One region of the Terribacillus sp. FSL K6-0262 genome, then DNA from elsewhere that is predicted to be linked to it. Evidence: riboswitches for the same ligand, from Rfam matches in the RefSeq annotation. Region 1 holds a riboswitch; each other region holds the start of a gene.
The links. Region 1 has a riboswitch for S-adenosylmethionine ahead of MHI54_RS13335 (PLP-dependent aspartate aminotransferase family protein). Riboswitches for the same ligand answer to the same signal wherever they lie in the genome.

Region 1 (8,199 bases):
TTCTTTGTCAACCCACTCCACGTCTCCGGAAATGGACGAATCGGGCTGAGCGGCATTCATGTCTTCTATTAATAGGATTTCCTTCAAGGAAGGGATATCCTCTGCAGGTACCCGCTTGATCAAATCCTGATCTGTAATGAGCAGGGTACCGCCGCAATCATTGATACGATCCCGTACAGCATCTTCCATGAATGCCTCGAACAGCGGTCCCGCAATGGCACCGATCCGGATCGTTGCCAAGATGGCAACATAGCATTCGGGATTTTTCGGAAGAAAGATGAAAACACGGTCTCCTTTGGCTACACCATGCGAGCGGAGGACTTTTGCATAGTGTTCGATTTTTTGCTGCAGTTCCGCAAATGTCAGACTGGATTCCAGCACTCCGTCCTTCACATAATGCAATGCAGTCTTTGCGCCATAGCCTTCTGCTACATGGCGGTCGACAGCTTCATAGGAAGCGTTGCATTTTCCGTTTTTTCTGCTGAGCAGTTCTTCTTCAAGCGCTTTCCAGTCGTGACTGCTCACTGCCTCTTGATAGCTTGGCAGATTATGCTTTCTGTCCGATTTCGGTGACAAGGTTATAGTCATAAATCTGTTCCTTCCCTTCCAGTAAATCCAGTATGTCTTCCTTCCATTTTCCGAGTGCCGCACTGCCGCGGGAGCGCGGCCTTGATAATGCTATTTTCAGATCCTTTGCCAACGTGGATGGCCTGCCTTGTAAAAGCAAGACACGATCGCTCAAATACAGGGCTTCGTCGATATCATGCGTGACGAGGATGATCGTCGTGCCGAATTCCTCCCAAATCTTCAAGAGGAGCTCTTGCAGCTGCATCTTTGTGAATGCATCCAATGCACTGAATGGCTCATCCAGCAGCAGGATATCCGGTTCCGTGACAAGGGCGCGGGCAATGGCAGCCCGCTGTGCCATCCCTCCCGAAAGCTCACGCGGATATAGTTTTTCTGCTTCCTTCAGCCCTACCAGCTCCAAATACCGGCGAGCTTTTTCTTCATTGTTTTTCCGGTCGCCATTCAAGCCGAAAGCGGCATTGGCCAATACCGTTTTCCACGGCAAGAGCCGCGGCTCCTGAAAGATAAACCCGACACGCTGGTCGGATGGGATGGTGATGTTCCCTTCATAATCCGGATCCAGTCCGGCCAGGGCCCGCAGGACTGTACTTTTACCGCAGCCGCTTGTACCGAGAAGGCTGACGATTTCTCCTTTTCCGACTGTGAAATTCACTTGCTGTATAACCTGCTTTTCCCCAAAACGCCTTCCCAGCTTATCCACTTGCAATGTCATGCTGAATCCTCCCTTGTCATTTCGCTAATACGGTATCCTGCCAATGAAGTGATCGTTTCTGGATGAGCTTCAACACCCAATCCGTCAATTTCCCAAGCAGGGCAAACAAGAAAATGCTGGCAATGATCACATCGGGAGCGTATGTGTTCTGCCCTAAAATAAGAAGATAGCCAAGCCCTTGGCTGGCACCCATGATTTCCGCAGCAACGACGAACATCCACCCCAGGCCAAGACCACTGCGCAATCCGGTAAGGAAAGAAGGCAATGATGCAGGAAGGATGATCCTTCTTACGAGAGCCATCCCATCCAGCCCATACATCCTTCCTACTTCGATCAGCTTACGATCAACGCCGCGAATCCCATCGACGATGTTCAAATAGACCGGGAAGAATACGCCGACCGCGATCAATGTCACCTTCGACGGTTCGCCGATCCCCATCCAGAGGATGAATAAAGGCACCCACGCCAGTGAAGGTATCGAACGGAACGCTTGAATCAGCGGATCAAAAAACTTTTCGGCAAGCTCCGAATAACCTACAAGGGTTCCCAAAAGGATAGCTGCTGCGGTTCCGATGATGAAACCGATGAATAAACGGTAAACGGTAAGCAATACATGATCCTGCAGAGTGCCATCCTGCAAATAAGCGATGATCGTTGACAGGATCTTACTCGGGGCAGGAAGCTGATAGGCAGGAATGACTCCTGCCCTGCTCAATACTTCCCACGCTGCCAGCAGGACAATCGGCAGCAAGGAACCAAGCAGTGCAGGATGCGTCCTTAATTTCTTCCACATAAATCATCATTCCTCCCCAAGATCTTCTGCGTATTTCGGTTCGATATAACTATCCACCGTTTCCGCTACATCTTTGCTGCCTTTCCATAGATTCGCTTTTTCCAGGACAGCACCTGATTGATTCAGGATCTCCCGCTGGGTATCACCCGGGACGGATTCCGAGAAATCATTACGTTCCAGCTGCTTTGCTGCTACTTCCTGGCTGATATTTGCCTCTTTGGCAACAATTTCAGCTGTCTCTTCCGGATTTTCTTCGATCCAGGCCCTTGCTTTGTCATAAAGCTTCAAGACTTCCTTCACTTCTTCGGGATGATTCTCAGCGAATTCTTCGCGGACATTCAGGAAATTATAAGTGTTGAAATCTTCGTTTCGATAGAATAATTGCGTATCACTTTCCAATTCCAGCTTTGCCATATGGGGATCAAGGCCTGCCCATACATCCACATCACCGGAAAGCAGCGCACTCGCTCCATCGGCATGCTGCAAATTGACGATTTGGACATCTTGTTCATCCAGACCTGCTTCCTGCAAGGAACGCTGCAGGAAGATATATGGATCGGTACCGACAGTTGCGGCTACCTTTTTCCCCTTGAGATCGGCCGGCTCCTTGATGTCGCTATCCTTTGTTGTGACCAATGCTGTCCACTCCGGCTTCGATGCCAGGTATATACCTTTTATCGGATTGCCATTCGCCTTGGCGAGCAAGGCCGCACTGCCTGCTGTGGAACCAAAATCCACACTGTTGCTGTTCAGGAATTCCAGTGCCTTGTTGCTCCCTTGACTTAGTGTCCAAGTCACCTCGATGCCTTGATCCTTGAACGCTTCTTCTGCCCAGCCTTTATTTTTGATCACCAAGCTGGCCGGGGAATAATAGGCGTAATCCAAACGAATCTGTTTAAGGTCTCCTGATGCTGAGCTTGAATTACCGCAGGCTGCCAGGAAGACAACCGCTAAAACGCTGAGTAAAGCTAGTAAACTTCTTTTATCTATGAGGGGAATCTTATTCATCGATTGCTACTCCTTTATCATCCAGTTCGCATGCATAGGTGCTGATCGTTCCGCGCAAGCGCTGCGCTTCTTTATAGGTGCAGCGGTTGTGGACCACTTCCAATCCCGCTTCACGCGCAATCGCGGCTGCTTCCGGGGAGACGACACCTTCCTGCAGCCAGAATATTTCCGGACGGACCTCGGCTGCTTCCTTTGCCAGCTCCACAGCCGCTTCCGGACTGCGGAAGATTTGGGCTATATCGATTTTCCCTGGTACACTTTTCAAATCCGGGTAAGCTTTCTCTCCCAGGACAGTTGTTTCGGCAGGATTTACCGGGATGATTTTGTAACCGAGGCGCTGCATCTTCCGAGCCAAACGATTGCTTGGACGCTGCTCCTTGCTGCTCAGCCCTACTACTGCAATCGTTTTTTGGCGCCCTTGGGCATCCGTTGCACTGCCGAGCGCTTCCCGGATGACAGCTTCATCATTGATCACGATTTTCCGGGATTCCGAACGGATTCCAGTAGCCTTCTCCAATGCACGATCCAAATCATGGATAAGATCATCCACTGCTTCAATCCCGACGGACAGCCGCACCAATTCCTCTTTTACCCCCGTAGCTGCCAATCCCTCGGCATCCAGCTGCAGATGTGTCGTGGAGGCAGGGTGGATGATCAATGATTTGGCATCGCCCACATTGGCAACATGGGACCAAAGGGCGACATTATTGATCAAAGCAGCACCAGCTTCCCTGCCTCCCTTGATGCCAAAGTTGACAATGGAACCAGCACCGGATGGAAGCACTCTTTTGGCGATTTCATGGGATGGATGGCTGCTGAGCCCCGGATAAGCGACCCAATCGACTGCCGGATGCCGTTCAAGGTAATCTGCCAGCTTTTCTGCATTTTGTACATGGCGTTCCACTCGTAAATGCAATGTCTCCAAGCCTTGGATCAGCTGCCATGCATTGAACGGACTAAGGGCAGCCCCAAGATCGCGCAGCAATTGGACACGCAATTTTGTACTGAAAGCAAGCGTACCGAAGTCAAATGCATAGCGGATGCCATTGTAACTCGGATCCGGCTCGGTGAATGTCGGAAACTTCGGTGAATTCCAATCAAATCGGCCCCCATCGACGATCAATCCCCCGATGGAAGTACCATGACCGCCGATCCATTTCGTTGCACTGTGCACGACGATATCCGCACCAAGCGTTATCGGTTTGCTAAGGATAGGTGTGGCAAACGTACTGTCGACAATGAGGGGGATCCCGGCATCATGTGCCACTTCCGCGACTGCTTCCACATCCAGCACATGCAGGCTGGGATTTCCGATGATTTCTGCAAATACAGCTTTTGTTTTGTCTGTGATCGCCGCGCGGAATGCCTCCGGATCGGTCGGATCGACGAATTTGACAGTGATTCCGTAGCGAGGGAGCGTAGTCTGGAATAGGTTATACGTCCCTCCGTATAAATTCGTTGCTGCTACGATTTCATCCCCGGCGCTTGCCAGATTGAGGATGCTGTAGCTGATGGCTGCCATTCCGGATGCAACACCGACTGCTGCGACGCCATCTTCCAGCAAAGCAATTCGTTTTTCCAGAACATCGACGGTAGGGTTGCCGATTCGGGAATAGATATTTCCCGGCTCATCCAGTGCGAATAGACGCTCTGCATGATCTGTATCATGGAACAAGTAAGAAGTGGTCTGGTAAAGCGGCACCGCTCTTGAGCCTGTCGTCGGATCCGGCGCTTGCCCGCCATGCAATGCTAGTGTTTCTGCTTTATATACTTGATCTGTCATTTTGTCATTCCTCCAGTTTATATAGATGAAAAAAGCAGCTCCCGGTAAGAAGCTGCTGCTTATGCACGAAACTCCTTATCTCCCAAACTTCCGTTTGCTGGATGTAGCACCTTAAAAGCCATTTCCGCTTACAGGTTGCCGGGTTTCATCGGGCCAGTCCCTCCACCTCTCTTGATAAGTCAATATGAAATTTTCATCGGCTGCTCGAGTACCTCCCTGATATGGTGTCCCCACTTCTCGAACTCCAGCAGAAAACCATCATGCCCATAGATTGTATCCACATCCACATGCCTTCCCCTTGGAACTGCCGCAGCAAAGCGGCTTATCTCCTCTGGAGGAAATAGCAGATCTCTTGAAAATCCGAATGTCAGCACAATTGCGTCTATTCTCCGGGCGGCTGCTTGCCATCCTCCTCTTCCCCTGCCGATATCATGACTGTTCATCGCTTCCAATAAAGTCATATAGCAGTTGGCATCAAAGCGATTGACCAGCTTCTCTCCTTGATAGTTCAAATACGATTCCACCTCGTAAGCTGCATCATCCCTCCGGGAGGCAGCACGGCGGAAACGTTCATTATATTGATGGTCGGAACGGTAAGTAAGCATCCCCACCATCCGCGCAAGTCCGAGACCGGCCGCAGGTAATCTGTCCGGTGTATAGTATCCATCGTTCCAATCGGGATCGGAGGTGATGGCTGTCTTAGCCAAATGGTTATACGCAATCGCATAATCACTCACAAAGGGGGTTGCTGCGAGCGGAATCAGCACATCCATGAAATCAGGGTACATGACGCCCCATTCCAGTACTTGCATCCCTCCCAATGATCCGCCGATTACTGCCTTTAGATGAGCAATTCCCAGTTTCTCCAAGGCAAGACGCTGCACCAAAACCATGTCCCTGATCGTTATTGCCGGAAAGGCTGCCGCATACCTGCTTCCCGAATCCGGGTTTACCGACAATGCACTCGTTGTCCCATTGCACCCGCCCAATACATTGAATGTAATCACTTGGTATCGGCGGGTATCGATGTATCCGCCCGGCTGCAGCAATCCATTCCACCATCCAGTTGCTGCATCAGTTCCGATTGCAAACTGATCTCCCGTCAACGCATGACAGACAAGCACCGTTTCTCCCGAAGCGGGTCCGCTTTTTTCAAAAGCCACCTCGACGTTTGGCAGGATATTGCCTGATTCAAGCACAATATCCCCGATGAGAAGTTTGCCGGTTTGGTATGACTGTTGTAAATCCATTCTCCGCATGCTTCCTCCCCCCAACTAAAAAAGCCACCCTGAGAGGACAGGGTGGCAATATGTACCGACATGTCTCTCTCATCTCTAAAGTGCTCTGCGCACTTTCAGGAATTAGCACCTTAAAAGCATTTCTGCTTGCAGGTTGCCGGGCATCATCGGGCCAGTCCCTCCGCCTCTCTTGATAAGAGCTTGCTATTGATTTGTTAACAGGATTGTAGCATGGGGTTCTTATAGGAGTCAACTATAAATTCTGAAATTTCCATCAGGATATTCTTCCCGGAAATTTGGACGCCCCGCATCGGCAATTGCCGATGCGGGGCTTAAAATGTAACTTTTTCTATTGTTATGCGAGAATGCCTAATACATTCTCCTGCCGCGGTACTTGTTCCACATGGTAGTTTTCACTTAAACGATGCAATCCCTACCTCTATTGCATCCTTACGGCTCCTTGGCCGCTCCAGTCTGAATAAGTACTTCTGATTAAAACTATAGCAGAATGCCAGAGATCTTCAATAAAGTTACTCAAATATTGAAGACGTTAATTATTCTATCATGCTTTACAATTACTGTCAAACCACCGATGCAGATGTACTCCCCTCCCTCTTCCATTCCCGTTAATCAAAGAGGACAAATCGCCCCGCATTTCCCATCTTTCTATAGGAGACCTTATTTTGGTGACGCTTTATGACAAATAATCTGTAAACACTTACACAACTTGGTCAGAAATATTCACGTAAGATATCCTGACAAGTTTGTTACATTTTTTTGCAGGGCACTTATAATGAAAAAAGATTTAAATTTTCAAATAATAAAGAAGGCATTCAGGGGGTAGAGAAAATGGATATGGCCAATACGGTATTCATGTTCGTCGCAACCGTCCTCGTATGGTTGATGACACCGGCACTCGCACTCTTCTACGGCGGGTTGGTAAGAAGCAAGAATGTGCTGAGCACAACGATGCACAGCTTTACGACAATGGCAATCGTTTCGATCATTTGGATCATTGTCGGCTTTTCCCTGGCATTCTCACCAGGTAACGGAATTATTGGGGGATTGGATTATTTCGGGCTGAATAACGTTGGTTTCGATCCAAACGCAGACTCCGGACATACAATTCCATTCAACTTATTCATGATGTTCCAAATGACATTTGCGATTCTGACAACAGCCATCGTGTCCGGCGCATATGCAGAACGCATTCGTTTTCCAGCATTCATTCTATTCACAGTTCTTTGGGTCCTCATCGTTTATTCCCCGCTGGCACACTGGGTTTGGGGCGGCGGCTGGATCGCAGAAATGGGCGCGCTTGATTTCGCAGGCGGAAACGTTGTCCATATCTCCTCCGGTCTTGCTGGGTTGGTTGTTGCAATCGTCATCGGCAAACGTAAAAATGCCGGCTCCACTGCACCGCATAACTTGATTTTCACATTGATCGGCGGCGCATTGCTTTGGTTCGGATGGTTTGGATTCAACGTCGGCAGCGAACTTGCTTTCGATGATGTAGCAATGTACGCCTTTATCAATACGAATACTGCTGCAGCAGCTGGTGTACTTGGATGGATGATCATTGAATGGATCATCAATAAAAAGCCGACACTGCTTGGAGCTGTATCCGGTGCGATCGCCGGGCTGGTTGCCATCACCCCTGCCGCTGGATTCGTCTCCCCGCTTGCCAGCATTCCAATCGGCTTGATCGGCGGCATCGTCTGCTTCTGGGGCGTCGGCTGGCTGAAGCAGAAGCTTGGTTATGATGACGCACTCGATGCCTTTGGATTGCATGCAGTGGGCGGTACATGGGGCGGCATCGCGACTGGCTTGTTCGCAAGCGACTCCATCAATGCAATCGTCGAGCACAATGGCCTTTTCTATGGCGGCGGTATTGATCTATTATGGAGACAGGTAGTTGCCATCATTGCAACATTCGCCTTTGTCGGGGTTGTGACATTCATCTTGATCTCCATCGTCAACCTCATCTTCAAAGCACGTGCCACAGAAGAAGAAGAAGCAAAAGGTCTTGATCTGACGATGCACGGCGAACGTGCCTACCAGGATTGATCAATCTAAA
Region 2 (8,199 bases), 590 kb from region 1:
TGAGATACGATTCAGAATCAGCAGCAGTTTCCCTTGTGCAACCAAACTTCCGATAAGTCTCCCCGCAGCTGCCAAGCCGAAGAACCAAATCCAGGAAACGGCTATGCATGCCATCGAAAAGCTCCATTTCTCCGGACCCGAATACGCCAGGGAGCTTGTCCCGATAACTCCGACAATATCCAATATGGCATGAGGATTCAGCAAGGATACAGATGCAGCGAAAATGATTTGCTTTCGTGGGGGGAAGCTTTCTTCACCCGCTTGTACGGTATCCGGAACTGATTTCCAAAGTCCCCATCCTATATAAGTCAAAAAGCAGAACCCAATTCCATAAAGCACTGTCTGGATCCAAGGTATTGTCCACACAAGCACCGAAACACCAGCGACTGCCATGGAAATCATGATTGTATCGGCCATTCCAGCTGTAATTACTGCCGGAAGCGTATGAATCATCCTTTTTTGAATGATACCTTGATTGAATAAGAACACATTTTGAGCTCCAAGGGGCAAAATAAGCCCGAAAGCAAGAATGATTCCATGTATGATCGGCTCCATCATCTCTCTCCTCCCTAACTTAGCATATAGGACATTGAATCGCATGTCCTCATCCAATTGGTTGGTAATTCACCCAACCAATCATATAACGAAAAGCAGGAGTTGATGAAATGAATGAAATCGATTGGAAATGGAATCGTATCGTCAAAAACCCGAACTCACGCAAATCTGCGGCTGAAGATTCACGTAACAGTTCGGGTTTTTCATCTAACTGAAACACTTTTGCGTCATAGACCACTTACCCCATCACTTTTTCAGCCTTACTCTTTTCGAATACTGTCTTGGCTTGCTGCAGCAGCTCCTTGTCTGTCAATAATCGGTAACCTGCATGCGCCAAGACTTTGGCCCCTTTCAATACTGCTGCATCACCGCGCGCTGAGCGAGCTGCTTCACGGAATTCTTCCGTATGACCAATTAGATCTTCCGGTCCGATTTGGATATAAGGATGCGCCGCCGGGACCTCATAGCTAATATTACCTGTATCCGTTGAGCCGCGTCCCTTACCTTTTTTCACATGTACATATTCGCCGGCATTTTCCAGCTCTTCCTTCAGCAATTGATCCAACACTGGATTCAAAACAAAATCCTTCACTTCATTTTGAAATCTTTCTCTCTTGACAGTGGCTCCGGTGGCTAATGCAGCCCCCTGGGCAATATTTTTCACTTTTTGTGAAACTGCTTGTGCTTTACTCCATGTTTCTGCCCGGATGAAAAAGCGTGCCGACGCATATTCCGGAACGATATTCGGCGCATCCCCGCCGTTCGGGATGATTCCATGCACGCGTACATCCTGCGGGAGATGCTGCCGCAATGCATTGATACCATTAAAAAGCTGAATGACAGCATCCAAAGCATTGACTCCTTTTTCAGGGGAACCGGAGGCATGAGCTGATTTTCCGTAGAAATGGAAATCAAGCGGATCTACGGCAAGGAACTCCCCAGTGACACTTGTTCGTACAGAAGGATGTATGATCAAGGCAGCATCGATTCCCTTCAGCAGACCATGCTTGACAAAGCTGCCTTTGGCACTTCCATTGGGACCGCCTTCCTCAGCCGGGGTACCGAGGACGGCTACACTTCCGCCTATTTGATCCAATGTTTCCGCCAGGGCAATACCAGCTGCTGTACTGGCAGTACCAATGATATTATGACCGCAAGCATGCCCGATCCCAGGCAGCGCATCATACTCGGCAAGAAAAGCGATCCGTGGTCCTGGTTTCCCGCTATCTTTCAGCGCATAAAATGCAGTTTCGTGCCCTGCCACCCCCTTATCCACTTGAAATCCCGCCTCTTCCAGCAAACAAGCGAGCGTTTCACTGGCGAAAAATTCCTGATTGCCAAGCTCCGGCTTTGCATGGATTGCCTGGCTTGTTTGGATATACTTTTCTCCATTCTCCTCAAGATGCCATGAAATTCGGCTCATAGCCGTCACAGCTTTTCCCATCGCTCATTCCTCCTCCTGAAGACGTTTCAAATGCTCCTGCAGTTCTTCTTTTGGTACATCCACAACTATGGAACCGCCATTCGTATCATTCTCTACAGCTTTTTTCACTTCTTCATCCTGATACAATGCAGCGATTTTCTGATATATCTCATTGTTCTCGTCTTCTTTCCTTACCGCAAATACATTCACAAATGGTGTAATGCTGTCATCGTTGGCATTTTCCAGATAAATCGGATCTTCTTTTGGATTCAAGCCTGCTTGGCCTGCAACACCATTATTGATGAAGGATGCAGCTACATCCGGCAATACACGGGGGGTCTGCTGTGCAACAACAGGTACAATTTCAATGTTTTTCGGATTCTCTGCAATCTTGGAAGGATCACCGAACTGGCCGAAATCGTCTGCCAGTTTGATGACACCCGCAGCTTCCAAAGCCCGAAGCGATCTAGCCTGATTGGATGGGTCATCCGGAATGGCTACTTTATCGCCTTCCTTTAACTCATCCAGGCTATCGATTTTCTCTGAGTAAGCTCCGATCGGGGCTATTACTGTTGAGCCTATCGGGACAATCGTATCGCCATGTTCTTTGGCATATTGACTCAGGAAAGCAATGTGCTGGAAGGAGTTCATGTCTATCTCGCCATTGGCCAATGCTTGGTTCGGCAACGTATAGTCCGAGAATTCGACTAGCTCGATATTGATTCCCTCTTCCTTTGCCTTCTCCTTCAGGATTGGCCATTGATCTCCATCCGATCCTGTAACACCAATTTTAACGGTCTGGCTGCCGTCAGCTGAACTGCTGCCGCAAGCCGCTAGAACAAACACAAAAGCGAAGGAAATAATGCCAAGTAATGTTTTTTTCATTTTCTTCATCTCCTTAATATCCTTCTTGAAAGTGTATTGCCGATCCACTGGGCCAGCTGGACAAGTACAATCAATATAACGACGGTAACAACCATGACGCTTGTATCGAACCGCTGATATCCATAGGTCATTGCCACATGCCCGAGACCGCCCCCTCCAACTGTTCCTGCCATCGCAGAGAAATCAATCAAGCTGATGGTAATGAACGTCAATCCAAGAACCAGCGGACCAAGCGCTTCCGGGATCAAGATGGTATAAATAATCTGGAGCGGACTGGCGCCCATCGCTTTTGCGGCCTCAATGACACCCGGATCGATGCTGATGAAGTTATTTTCAACAACTCGTGCGATGCTGAAGGCTGCTGCTATACTCATCGGGAAGATTGCTGCCCATGTGCCGATTGTCGTCCCTACCACTTCTCTGGTCAGCGGACTGATAGCCACTAAAAAGATGATGAATGGAATCGGCCGAATGATATTGATTAAGAAATTGATGATTTGAAACAAAATCGCATTTTCCAGTATATTCCCTTTTCGTGTGACAAAAAGTAAAAGTCCGATAATGATGCCGAATACAGAACCTATCACCAACGTGACAGCCACCATCAAGATTGTCTGGCCGGTCGCTTCGACAATGCGCGGCCAGAATGTCTGCCAATCTACCCCCATGCCACTTCTACCTCCTCGATCTGAACGATATCATCCAGTTCCTTTACTGCGCTGACCGTTCTTTCTTCGTCTCCTTGGAAGCTCACAAGCAGATTCCCATAGAATTTCTCTTGTATCTCCTGTACGGAACCATACACAATATTCACATCGATATCATGCTTCCTCGTTACCCTGGATAATACCGGGTCACTCGCCACCTCTCCCTTGAAAATGATCCGATACAGCTTCTTCCCGCCTTTTTGACGCCATTCATCCAATAGGGAAGGAGACGGGAGATCCTGCTGTATGGAACGGATAAAACGTTTCGTTGTCTGGTGAATAGGATCTGTGAATGTATCGAATACTCCGCCCGTTTCGATGACCTCCCCTTCCTCCATGACAGCAACCTTGTCACAGATTGCCTGAATCACGTGCATTTCGTGTGTTATCAGCAGAATCGTAATGCCCAATTCCTTGTTCACTTTCTTCAACAGACGCAGAATCTCTCCTGTCGTATCCGGATCCAGAGCCGAAGTCGCTTCATCACATATCAGGATATCCGGGGAAGTAGCCAGCGCCCTGGCAATTCCAACCCGCTGCTTCTGCCCTCCAGAGAGCTGCTCTGGATAATTCTTCGCTTTATCCGAAAGGCCGACGAAGCGCAACAGTTCATCCACCCGTTCTTTTATTTTTGCTCGCGGCATTTTGGCCAGTTTCAGAGGATATGCAATATTACCAGCAACAGTACGCGAGGTTAGCAGATTGAAATTCTGAAAGATCATCCCGATTCTCCTGCGCACCTTCCGGACTTCCCTAGGGGGCAATTTGGCTAAATCTACCCCCTGCACCTCTACAGCACCAGCAGTAGGATTTTCCAGCACATTGACCAATCTCAGCAATGTGCTCTTACCGGCTCCGCTGAAGCCGATGATGCCGAAAATCTCCCCTTGCTCTATCGTCAGGTTCACATTGCGTACGGCGTGCACTTCCCGTTTTCCGATTGTGAAGGTCTTTGATACATTCTTGAACGTAATCAACTCTATTCCCCCTCGCTACACAAAAAGCCCTCTTTTTCTTATCCAGAAAAAGAGGGCTTCATTATGAAACTTCCTCATTCTCATCTTCCAAACACAGCTGTGTTTGCAGGAATTGGCACGGTATTTACGATAAACCCGTTGCCGAGACGTCATAGGGCCTGATCCCTCGATCTCTCTGGATAAGAATAAATCAAGTATGTAGTTGTTAGATTTGATTACCATGTTATGGGTTTTCCAATTGAATGTCAATCCATTTTTTTAAATAATCATTCTCTTTTGGAATTTCTTTAAACGAAACATTTTTACAACTGGCGGTTTGAAGCAACAGTTAAGATATACATTGATCCTGGTGTTTTTCCCCGAGCCATCTATTTATCTTCTATCACGATATAAGCAGCCTTCACAGGGCCATGCACCCCGACAACCAGATTCATTTCGATATCAGCCGAGTTGCTTGGTCCGGTGATGAAGTTAATACAGGATGCAATGGTCTCTCCTTTTTGTACTTGCTTGGATATTTGCTGCGCTGCCTGGGTCATCCGGGGAACGATGGTGCTTTTCGGTACGAGGGCGATATATTTATGCGGCAGCAAGCTCACCGTGCGGCCTTTGCCTTCCCCCGAAAACAGCACGACCGTTCCGGACTCAGCCAGCGTGATATCACTGAATGTAATACCGATATTGGCTTTCTCCACAATACCGATGTTGTCATATCCAATGGCAGGATCCCATTCATGCACATCGATTCCTTGTTCGGGCCACGATCGGAGCTGTTCACGCAAACCAAATGCTTCATAGCGTGGGTCTTGCCAAATGGCCAACGGGCCCCCGCCATAGGCTGCTATAGTATCTGCCAGCACATTCGGCAAGGCAGCCGAATCAGTCTCGATAAATTCGGTATGGATAAGCCGGCATTGATCGCGAAGTATCTCCACTAGCTCATCCGGGGTTTTATCAGTCAATGTCTTATCCTGCGGGCGATAATTCCAATTCCGCGCCGGCTTTTCCATCAGCACCTTTGTTCGGCCCAGACGGCTGGCCACATTCGCAAGAAAGCTGTCCTGATTCTGTATCATGCTTTGTCACGCTCCTTTTCGTGCTCCTTGAACCAATCACGGAAACGCTCTTTGTTCGGAGCCGGCAAATCACGAATTTCGGTCCAAGCCTTCAGCGGTCCCGGCCCTTTCGAAATGGTCTCATCCTTTGTAAAAGGCTTCATGACCGAGCTTGCCATTTTTGATCCAGCTGCATAAAGCGGATTGGAGGAAGCTCCTATACCAAATGCCTTCATGGCCATCTTCTCGGAAATCGGTGCACGCCCTTCCCTTTCGACAATCACTTGCCGATGGCGATGGAGCAGCTGATGCAATGGGATCTTGACCGGACAAGCATCCGTACAGGCTGCACAGAGTGTCGATGCATACGGCAGTTCCTTGAAATCATCATATCCGCCCAGCAGCGGTGTCAGCACTGCCCCGATCGGACCAGGGTATATCGAGTTATAGGAGTGTCCGCCGATGTGGCGGTACACCGGACAGACATTGATACATGCTGCACATCGGATACATTGCAGGACAGACTGGAATTCGGTCCCTAGGATACCGGAACGCCCATTATCAACGATGACCAGGTGGAACTCGGATGGGCCATCGGCTTCCCCCGCTGTCCGCGGACCTGTCAAAGCGGTGATATAACTGGTCAGCTTTTGCCCGACGGCACTCCTTGTAAGCAGTCCCACGAGCACTTCAAATTCTTCAAAGGTCGGTACGATGCGCTCCATCCCCATGACACAGATTTGCGTATCCGGTAAGTCGGAAACCATGCCAGCGTTCCCTTCATTCGTGACCAAACCAACCGAACCAGATTCGGCTATGGCAAAATTGCATCCTGTAATGCCGATGTCTGCCTGCAGGAATTCCTGACGCAATTTTTCCCTGGCATGCAGAGCCAGCTCCTCCGGCTTGGAAGTCAGTTTGTACTCCAGCTTCTCGGTAAAGACATCCTTGATCTGCTCTTTGTTTTTATGGAGTGCCGGTGTGACGATATGCGAAGGCGGATCATGGTCGTCCAGCTGCAGGATGTATTCGCCCAGATCTGTTTCGATGACATCGCAGCCTTCCTGTTCCAAGACAGCATTCAATCCGATCTCCTCCGTGACCATCGACTTCGCCTTCAAGATCTTTTGGGCCCTTTTTTCTTTCACGATACCTTTCACATAGTCATTCGCTTCTTCCGCAGTAGCGGCAAAAAAAACATGCCCGCCGCGCTTCTGCAGATTTTCAGCAAGCTCCTGCAAGTAGTAGTCCAGATGATCGAGGGTATGCTGACGTATCTCTTCCCCGTGGGAACGCCATTCTTCCCAGTTCCCCAGCTCCTCTGCTGCATCCAGCCTTCTCGTCCGAAGACGTTCCTGCGCTCCGGCGACTGCTCCGCGCATGAATGTATCTTCCATTTGCTTGTTCACATTTTCCTTGAATTTTTCATTCCCAATCTTCATCGCCATGGTTGTTCCCCCTCACCGACTGTTTAGCACTTCAGCGATATGCATCACCTTGACAGGCTTGCCGCGGCGCTGCATCCTGCCTCCAATATTCAGCAGACAGCCGCCATCCGCCCCAATCAGATAGCTTGCCTTCGTCTCCGTCACGGAATCCACTTTCTCATCGACCATTTGTTCAGAAATATTCCCCATCTTAACGGAAAACGTCCCGCCGAATCCGCAGCAATTCTGCGCATTGGGAAGCGGTTGCATTTCCAAGCCCTCTACATGCGAAAGAAGCTTCATCGGTGCATCCTTCACTCCAAGCAGCCTTGTCATATGACAGGATGGATGGTAAGTAGCCACCCCTTCAAGCTTCGCCCCGACATCCTCTATTTTCAGGACATCCACGATGAATTCTGTCAGTTCGTATGTCTTTTCGGCCAGCCGTTCTGCCCGGGGGCGCCATTTGGGATCATCCCGGAAAACATGCTGGTAATCCTTGAACATCGTGGCACAGGAGCCTGATGGTGTGACAATGACCTCGGCATCCTCAAATGTCGCAATCATCTTTTTCATCGCTTTCTTGGCATCTTCCACATAACCGGAGTTGTATGCCGGCTGCCCGCAGCACACCTGTCCTGTCGGAAATACAATCTCACAGCCCAGCCTTTCCAAAAGCTCCACCGTCGCCTTCCCGACATCGGATTGGAACATATCCACAATACATGTCGCAAATAATGTAACCTTCATGCTGCCACCTCACAAGTAAGGTCATCAGATGACCTGAATGATATCTGATTCCATCATACTACAACCGCTTTCATTTTCCAATACCTGCATATAAGGAAAAAGCCGCCTCGGTCGGCGGCTTATCCTAATCCATATAGGCACGGATCACTCCTTCTACATATTCCAAATGTCTCATCATTTCCAGTCTTGCTTGTTCAGGCTGCTGCAAACGGATAGCGTGCAGTATCGCTTCATGCTGCTTGTTCAATTCCTCGGGAGCTGCTTTTTCACCAAACAGGCAAATCTGTCTCGTTTCCCGCATGGATTCCCCTGTCAAATCCGATACATGGTGCATGAGACGCAGAAGCAGTTTATTTTTGGCCGCATGGGCAATCGTCATATGGAAAGCAAGGTCTGCTTTCTCTCCTTTTTCCGGATCAC
Region 3 (8,199 bases), 1.0 Mb from region 1:
CTGGCGCCGGCATTTAACTGGACGGGTGCTTTTTTAAAGGAGGAAAACATCAATGAACGTGGCACTATTACTTGTGACAATTGCGGTAGCATTCATCGTCACCGTCCTTATTTCTCCAATAATCATACCATTTCTACGCAGGTTGAAATTCGGTCAGAGTATTCGTGAGGAAGGACCACAATCCCATATGAAGAAGTCGGGTACACCGACGATGGGCGGCGTGATGATCATGATCAGCATTGTCGTATCCACCTGGATCATGCATGCAGTTGGAAATATTCAAATGAGCCTGGAAACGTGGCTGCTTCTATTCGTTTTGATCGGATATGGCTTACTCGGTTTCCTGGATGATTTCATCAAAGTAGCTATGAAACGGAACCTTGGATTGACATCCAAACAAAAGATGATCGGTCAGATCATCATTGCGATTATTTTTTATGCACTGCTTCGATACAATGATTTCGGTACGTACATACAAATTCCGGGGACATCGATTCAGTGGGACCTTGGCTGGGGCTATTTCTTCTTGATCCTTGTCATGCTGGTCGGCGCTTCCAATGCCGTCAATCTGACAGATGGTCTGGATGGCTTGCTTGCAGGTACTGCAGCAATCGCCTTTGGGGCTTTTGCTGTCGTGGCATACTACGACGTCCAGCAGACACAGATCACAATATTTGCGTTGGCTGTAGTCGGTGCATTGCTCGGATTCCTTGTATTCAACGCACACCCGGCGAAGGTATTCATGGGGGATACAGGATCCTTGGGTCTCGGCGGAGCGATTGCAGCGGTAGCCATCCTTACTAAAATGGAAATTTTGCTGATTGTCATCGGCGGTGTTTTCGTTATCGAGACACTTTCCGTCATGATCCAGGTCATTTCATTCAAGACGACTGGGAAACGGGTATTCAAGATGAGTCCGCTTCACCACCATTATGAGTTGTCCGGATGGTCTGAATGGCGTGTCGTCACGACATTCTGGGCTGTCGGACTATTATTTGCTGTCATCGGTGTTTACATGAAGGTGGGATTATGATGCGTGATTTCGAAACAAACTTCCCATATCAGCACGTCCTTGTACTTGGATTGGCCAAAAGCGGCTTTGCAGCTGCCACTACATTGCTTGCCCATGGGCGCGATGTCCGTGTAAGTGATTTGAATGCATCCAACCAGGAAGAGCTGGTCCGAATACTGGAACAAAAAGGTGCCCAAGTGAAGCTTGGTCCGCAGGAAGTGGAGCTTCTGGATGGTATTGATGTTTTAATCAAAAATCCAGGCATCCGCTATGAAAATGTGATCGTACAGACAGCCATGGAGAGGAATATTCCTGTGCTGACGGAAGTGGAGCTGGCCGGGCTGCTCCATAAGGGCACATTGATCGGCATTACCGGTTCCAATGGGAAAACGACTACGACAACGCTTGCTTATGAGATGCTCAAGGAAAGTCAGGTAAGCACCTACGTCGCCGGTAATATAGGAACAGCTGCTTCTGAAGTGGCCAATAGGACAACTGAGGACGACCGGCTTGTTTTGGAGCTTTCATCGTTCCAGCTTCAAGGCATCGATCAGTTCCGTCCCCATATCAGCGTGATGCTGAACATCTTTGAGGCACATTTGGATTATCACCATTCCCTCGAGAACTATGTGCAGGCAAAAGCGAACATCTTCCGCAATCAGGATAAGAGCGATTATCTTGTTTATAACGCGGAGGATGAACGTCTGCGTGAAATCGTCAAAGAGGCAAAAGCGACGCTGGTTCCTTTTTCCGGTGCACGAAAGCTGGAAGACGGTGCGTGGTATGATGATACGCATGTATACTTCAAGGAAGAGCCAGTGGCAGCAATCAAGGACATTCTCCTTGTCGGCGGCCATCAGCTGGAAAACATCCTCGCTGCTGTTGCCGCTGCCAAGCTGGCAGGGGCGACCAATGAAGGCATCCAGCAAGTATTGAAGACATTCTCAGGCGTCGAACATCGTCTGCAGTATATCAAACATATCAATGGCCGGGCATTCTATAATGATTCCAAGGCCACCAATATCCTGGCAACATCCAAGGCATTATCTTCTTTCGACCAGCCTACCATCCTGCTTGCAGGCGGCTTGGATCGCGGTAATACATTTGAAACACTCGTTCCTTTCATGGAACATGTCAAGGCGTTGATCGTGTTCGGTGAAACGGCTGAAAAACTGCGGGAGACTGCCTATATGGCTGGCATCGAACTTATCGAACACGCCAAGGATGTCAAAGAGGCAGCTTCCATCGCCTATCGCATTTCGGAAAGCGGCGATGTCATCCTGCTGTCGCCGGCTTGTGCAAGCTGGGATCAGTACCGGACATTCGAAGAAAGAGGAGACATGTTTGTTGAAGCGGTGCATACATTAGAGTAGGGGCTTGTCCTGCTCAGCCGCTTCGCTGCATGCGGACCCCCAATTCCAATCCAAGGAAATGGGGTTTTTCTTTGCGTAAATCTAATCTTCCGAAGACGGACTGGCTATTGCTCTCATCCATAGGGGGCTTGCTGACAATCGGCATCATCATGGTATACAGTGCTTCTGCGATATGGGCGGAGTATAAATTCGGCGATGGCTTCTTTTTTGCGAAACGGCAGCTGCTGTTTGCCGGGGTGGGGCTGGGAGCGATGCTCATCATATCCAGGGTGCATTATGAAAATTGGCGGAAATATGCCAAGATACTCCTGCTGATTTGCTTCATTTTACTTATCGCCGTCCTCATTCCCGGTATCGGAATGGTTCGGGGCGGTGCGCGGAGCTGGATCGGTGTAGGGGCCTTCAGCATCCAGCCTTCGGAATTCACCAAGCTGGGTTTGATCATCTATTTGGCCGTCTATCTGTCGGCTAAACAGAAATATATAACTTCCCTGAAGGAAGGGTTCCTGCCATCACTCCTGCTCGTCTTTACGGCATTCGGAATGATCATGCTCCAGCCGGATCTTGGAACTGGCGTTGTCCTTGTGCTTACATGCATGGTGATGATTCTGGTCAGCGGAGCGAGGATCACTCACTTTGTCGGACTGGGCATATTGGGCTTGGCTGCATTTGCTGCGCTGATTTTGTCAGCGCCGTATCGCATCCAGCGCATCACCGCATTCCTCGATCCATGGCAAGATCCTTTGGGTGAAGGATTTCAGATCATCCAGTCCCTATATGCAATCGGTCCAGGAGGCTTGATGGGGCTTGGGCTAGGGAATAGCCTGCAGAAATTTTTCTATCTGCCGGAGCCGCAAACGGATTTCATCTTTGCTATTTTAGCAGAGGAGCTAGGCTTCATAGGCGGTGCTGGCGTCATGCTGCTTTTCCTGCTGTTTTTATGGCGCGGCATCCAAGTTGCACTCCGGGCCCCGGATGGTTTCAGCAGCTTGCTGGCATTGGGCATCACCGGGATGATAGCCATTCAATGCATGATCAATATCAGTGTGGTCATTGGTTTGATACCGGTTACTGGCATTACGCTTCCGTTTTTGAGCTATGGGGGATCGTCGCTGACACTTACCTTGAGTTCCGTCGGCATTCTATTGAATGTCAGCAGGTATAGCAGACTCTAAAAGTCAGTATGGGCAACACGGATCAGGATGGAAGGGATATGAACAGAACAAACGAAATGACAAAAGTACTATATTGGAAATTTTCGCACAATTAGCATTGACTTTTTTGAGCGGTGCACGTATCATTGAAGACAATTTCATACAGTTCTTATCAAGAGAAGCCGAGGGACTGGCCCGATGAAGCTTCAGCAACCTCTGACGATGTCAGAAAGGTGCTAAATCCAGCAAGATTAAATTCTTGGAAGATAAGAGTGCGGGCGATTATATCACGCTCTCTTTTCTTCGGAAAAGGGAGCTTTTTTTCGTTTAGTCACTCTACCACGGAAAAAGGAGAAATGACAAATTGACTGACATTATTATTCTCTCAGGAAGTCCATCCAAACATTCGCGGTCGCAGCTGGCAGCAAAGTATGCCGGCAAGCAGGCAAAAGAGCAAGGTTATTCCGTAAGCGAGATTTGTGTTACCGATTTTGAGCCGGAGGATCTTCTGTATGCGAAATTCGACAGTCCGGCAATCTCGGCGGCAAGCCAGGCAGTCAGAAACGCGAAAGGATTGATTATTGCCTCCCCTGTTTACAAAGCAGCCTATACAGGCATATTGAAGGCTCTACTTGATTTATTCCCGCAGGACGCATTCAGGAATAAGCCAGTGCTTCCGATCATGACAGGCGGCAGCCCGGCACATCTGCTCGCGATAGATTATGCATTAAAGCCGCTTATCGCCAATCTTAAGGGTGAAGCATTGCAGGGTGTGTATCTATGCGATCATCACATCAACAAGGAGAACCCGGAGAATCCGATTGCAGATGAAGAAACCGGTGAAAGGCTCAGAACACAGACGAATCAGCTGGCTGAGGCGATCCGCCGCACTCATGCTGCTGCGGCTGTAAAGTGAGGGAGGAGAATGATGAGCGCACCATTAGCTAAGAGAACACTGTTTGGGATGCCTGTTCAAGTCATTGGCGGTTTGCTTGCCATTTTATTATTCATGACCGGTGATGGTATCGAGCAAGCATTTTTGTCTAAGTATGTGGTCGATATCGGCTTCACTGCCAATCAGTCAGCGATCATGTTCAGCGCTTATGGGATTGTGCTTACTTTCGCTTCCTGGCTTGCCGGTGTGCTTGGGGAGGTCATCGGACCGCGCAAGACGATGCTGATCGGGCTGTTCACATGGGTGGTTTTCGAAATCGGTTTTCTGTATCTCGGTCTTTATTTAGAAAGCTTTTCGATGATGGTGCTCATGTACGGCCTCCGCGGTTTCGGCTATCCGCTGTTTGCCTTTGCTTTCATCGTGTGGATTGCCTACCGTACCGAGAAGCAAAAGCTGGCAACGGCAATGGGCTGGTTTTTCTTTATGTTCGCGGGCGGAATAGGGTTTCTTGGCTCCTATTATCCAAGTGTCCTCCTTCCTTTCATCGGGGAAATGGCCACGCTGTGGAGCTCGCTTATCTGGATCATCCTGGGGGGGATTCTGGGAATTGCCTTGGTGGATGATAAAGATCGGGAAGGGTTTAGGATCCAGGATCAGCTTAAAGAAAATAAATGGGCCGAAGCGCTGAAGGGGATCACGATCCTATGGGAAAGCCCGCGGGTTGCTGCCGGCGGTCTGCTCCGGACAATCAATACAGCTGGATGGTACGGATTTGTCGTTGTCATGCCTGGATTCTTCACCAGTTTCTTGGATATATCAACGAGTCAATGGCTGCAGCTGTGGGCTGTACAGTCTGTCAGCAATATGGCAGCAGGGGTTCTGTTCGGCATGCTTGGCGACCGGATCGGCTGGGTGAAGGTGGTCCGCTGGTTCGGCTGTGTCGGAGCTGCTGTCTGCTCGCTGCTTTACTACTACATTCCGGCGGCCTTCGGAGCAAACATCCCGCTGCTTTTATTGAACGCCATCCTATTCGGTGCGGCGATTGCAGCCTTTGTCCCACTGTCTGCCATCCTGCCGACACTTGCTCCTGCCAATCGCGGTGCGGCGATATCCGTACTCAATTTGGGCGCAGGAGCCAGTCAGTTCCTGGGGCCCGTGCTTGTCGGGATACTGAACAATTACCTGGGCATCATCGGCGTTGTATGGGGATTTGCCATTCTTTATGCACTTAGTTTTCTATTGACGCCATTTTTGGCCCCAGCTGCGAAAGCTCAAATACATGCGATGGATGAGCTTGCTGTCAGATAATCAAAGGAGGATCACCAAATGACAAATAAACGGATCTATTTGAATGCATTTGATATGAATTGCGTCGGACACCAATCACCCGGGCTCTGGACACACCCTGAGGATCAGGCGCATCGCTACAAGGATTTGGATTATTGGACGGAACTTGCGCAGATATTGGAGCGCGGTCAGTTCGATGCATTATTTTTGGCGGATGTATTGGGGACATACGATGTCTACCAGGATTCGCGTGATGGGGCAGTGCGCCAGGCTGCGCAAGTGCCTGTCAATGACCCGCTGCTCGTGGTTCCGGCGATGGCTCAAGTCACAAAGCATTTAGGCTTTGGCATCACAGCCTCGGTCACATATGAGCATCCGTACAGCTTTGCACGCCGGGTATCCACCTTGGATCATTTGACCAAGGGGAGAGTGGGCTGGAATATTGTCACCTCCTATCTGGAGAGTGCAGCCAAAAATCTAGGTCTGCATACTCAAATCAAACATGATGAGCGCTATGACATTGCTGAGGAATACGTGGAAGTGTGCTATAAACTTTGGGAAGGCAGCTGGGAAGACGGAGCGGTCGTCCGCGATACGGAACGCAAAGTATACACCGATCCCGAAAAGGTACACGATATCCACCATAAAGGCACGTATTTCACAGTTCCTGGGGCGCATCTTTCCGAGCCTTCCCCGCAGCGGACACCTGTGCTTTTCCAGGCAGGATCATCGTCAAAGGGACGGGTATTTGCCGCCAAGCATGCGGAGTGTGTCTTTATCAGTACGCCTACTGTCACCGTGACAAAGAGCTATGTAGATAAACTTCGCGAGGAGACGGAACGTCAAGGCCGTGATCGGGAGGAAATTAAAGTGATGAGTCTCTTCACTCCGATTGTAGGGGAGACAGAGGAAGCAGCCCGGGAGAAACTGGCCGATTATCGGAGGCATGCAAGCTATGAAGGAGGTCTGGTATTGCTCGGGGGCTGGACCGGCATCGATTTTTCCGAATATGACCCGGACGAAGAGCTTCGTTTTGTCGAGAATGAAGCGATCCACTCGGCAGTGGAGATATTCACGAAAATAGAACCGGATAAAAAATGGACTGTACGGGAAGTGGCCGAATTCGTTGGTGTCGGGGGGATGGGGCCGGTGGTGGCCGGAACACCTGAACAAGTTGCAGATGCGATGGAGGATTGGGTGGAACAGACCGGCGTGGATGGTTTCAATATAGCCTATGCAGTGACACCCGGAACATTTAAAGATTTAGCTGATCATGTAGTGCCGATCCTCCAGGAGCGGGGAAGAATCAGAAAGAACTATGAAGGTACTACGCTGCGTGAGAATTTAAGCGGAAGCAGCAGACTGCCGGGACATCATCCGGCACGTCTGGCCGGGAGAGCAGTTCAGGAACAAGGAAAGCAAATGGTGTAACGTCATGGAAAAAATATATGAAACAAAACTAAAGGTCATTCAGTCTCTCATTGATGAAGTAGTGGAACAAACCATCGCCCCTTCGGCGGACCGGATGGACAGGGAGAAAATTTTTCCGAAGGGGAATATACAGGCGCTTGCAGCAAAAGGGCTGAATGGAATTTTGCTTCCGGAGGATCTGGGCGGGCTTGGTGCAGGCTATGAAGCATTTTCGATTGTGGCCGAGAAAATTGCCGCTCATTGCCCATCCACGGGTCTTGTCTACACCATGCACGTAGAGGCGGCCGATGCCATTTACCGTTTCGGCACGGAGGAGCAGCACGAGAAGTGGCTGAAACCTGTACAAGATGGCTGGTTTGGCACCACTTCAACAAGCGAAAGGTCTTCAGGAGGCAGGTACTGGATAAACACAAGCCAAGCAAAGCGGACACCGGGCGGTTATGAGCTCCATTTGGAAAAATCCTTTACGACAAGCAGCGGCTTTGCTGATTTCTATATTGTTCAAACCGGGTCCCCTGGTGCTTGCGCTGCCGATGATTTGAGTTATTTCATCATTGAAGGAACTAATCCTGGTCTCAGCTTCGGGAGCTGGGATGCCCTCGGAGTGAGAGGAAACCATAGTTCCTCGCTGACATTGGACAGCGTGCAAGTGCCTGAGGAAAATTTGCTCGGGGGCGAGGGAGCTGGCAGGTCCATTGTAGAAGGGAGTGTCGCTTATTTGCTCGGCCTCGGCTCTGTCTGGACAGGATTGGCTGGCGGAATAGTCGAAGAGGTCACAGCATATGCCAAACGGAATCACCATCGTGATGTGGACAAAAGTCTGGCCGACTACCAGGTTATCCGTGGTCTGCTCGCCAAAGCTGCCATTCAATATAAAGGGCTTGCTGCGTGGTTGCATAAACTCCGCACGGACATCGATCAGCAGCTGACCAGCGGATCGAAAGAGCTGTGCCCATCCACCCGGCAAGATTTGCTATCCTTTAAGATCCATGCTTCGGAAACAGTGAATGTGATTGCGCAGGCTGCCATGGACATAACCGGCGGCTA

Region 2: it holds a riboswitch for S-adenosylmethionine, as region 1 does, so the genes downstream of both, MHI54_RS10480 (ATP-binding cassette domain-containing protein) here and MHI54_RS13335 (PLP-dependent aspartate aminotransferase family protein) in region 1, are expected to answer to the same signal.
Region 3: it holds a riboswitch for S-adenosylmethionine, as region 1 does, so the genes downstream of both, ssuE (NADPH-dependent FMN reductase) here and MHI54_RS13335 (PLP-dependent aspartate aminotransferase family protein) in region 1, are expected to answer to the same signal.

The regions. Positions count from the first base shown of each region.
Region 1 covers NZ_CP150277.1:2,608,579-2,616,777, reverse strand. The annotation lists gene acsA (acetate--CoA ligase) at 1-588, opposite strand, end outside; gene MHI54_RS13350 (ABC transporter ATP-binding protein) at 548-1,300, opposite strand; gene MHI54_RS13345 (ABC transporter permease) at 1,317-2,093, opposite strand; gene MHI54_RS13340 (aliphatic sulfonate ABC transporter substrate-binding protein) at 2,100-3,101, opposite strand; gene MHI54_RS13335 (PLP-dependent aspartate aminotransferase family protein) at 3,094-4,884, opposite strand; SAM riboswitch class I at 4,957-5,065, opposite strand; gene metX (homoserine O-acetyltransferase) at 5,064-6,134, opposite strand; SAM riboswitch class I at 6,210-6,322, opposite strand; gene MHI54_RS13325 (ammonium transporter) at 6,972-8,189, shown strand.
Region 2 covers NZ_CP150277.1:2,020,866-2,029,064, reverse strand. The annotation lists gene MHI54_RS10500 (LysE/ArgO family amino acid transporter) at 1-558, opposite strand, end outside; gene MHI54_RS10495 (M20 family metallopeptidase) at 794-1,999, opposite strand; gene MHI54_RS10490 (MetQ/NlpA family ABC transporter substrate-binding protein) at 2,003-2,863, opposite strand; gene MHI54_RS10485 (methionine ABC transporter permease) at 2,869-3,531, opposite strand; gene MHI54_RS10480 (ATP-binding cassette domain-containing protein) at 3,522-4,547, opposite strand; SAM riboswitch class I at 4,625-4,733, opposite strand; gene MHI54_RS10475 (lactate utilization protein C) at 4,916-5,623, opposite strand; gene MHI54_RS10470 (LutB/LldF family L-lactate oxidation iron-sulfur protein) at 5,620-7,050, opposite strand; gene MHI54_RS10465 ((Fe-S)-binding protein) at 7,063-7,779, opposite strand; gene MHI54_RS10460 (FadR/GntR family transcriptional regulator) at 7,904-8,199, opposite strand, start outside.
Region 3 covers NZ_CP150277.1:285,405-293,603, reverse strand. The annotation lists gene mraY (phospho-N-acetylmuramoyl-pentapeptide-transferase) at 53-1,033, shown strand; gene murD (UDP-N-acetylmuramoyl-L-alanine--D-glutamate ligase) at 1,033-2,385, shown strand; gene spoVE (stage V sporulation protein E) at 2,457-3,560, shown strand; SAM riboswitch class I at 3,706-3,812, shown strand; gene ssuE (NADPH-dependent FMN reductase) at 3,904-4,455, shown strand; gene MHI54_RS01420 (MFS transporter) at 4,468-5,742, shown strand; gene MHI54_RS01415 (LLM class flavin-dependent oxidoreductase) at 5,761-7,152, shown strand; gene MHI54_RS01410 (acyl-CoA dehydrogenase family protein) at 7,157-8,199, shown strand, end outside.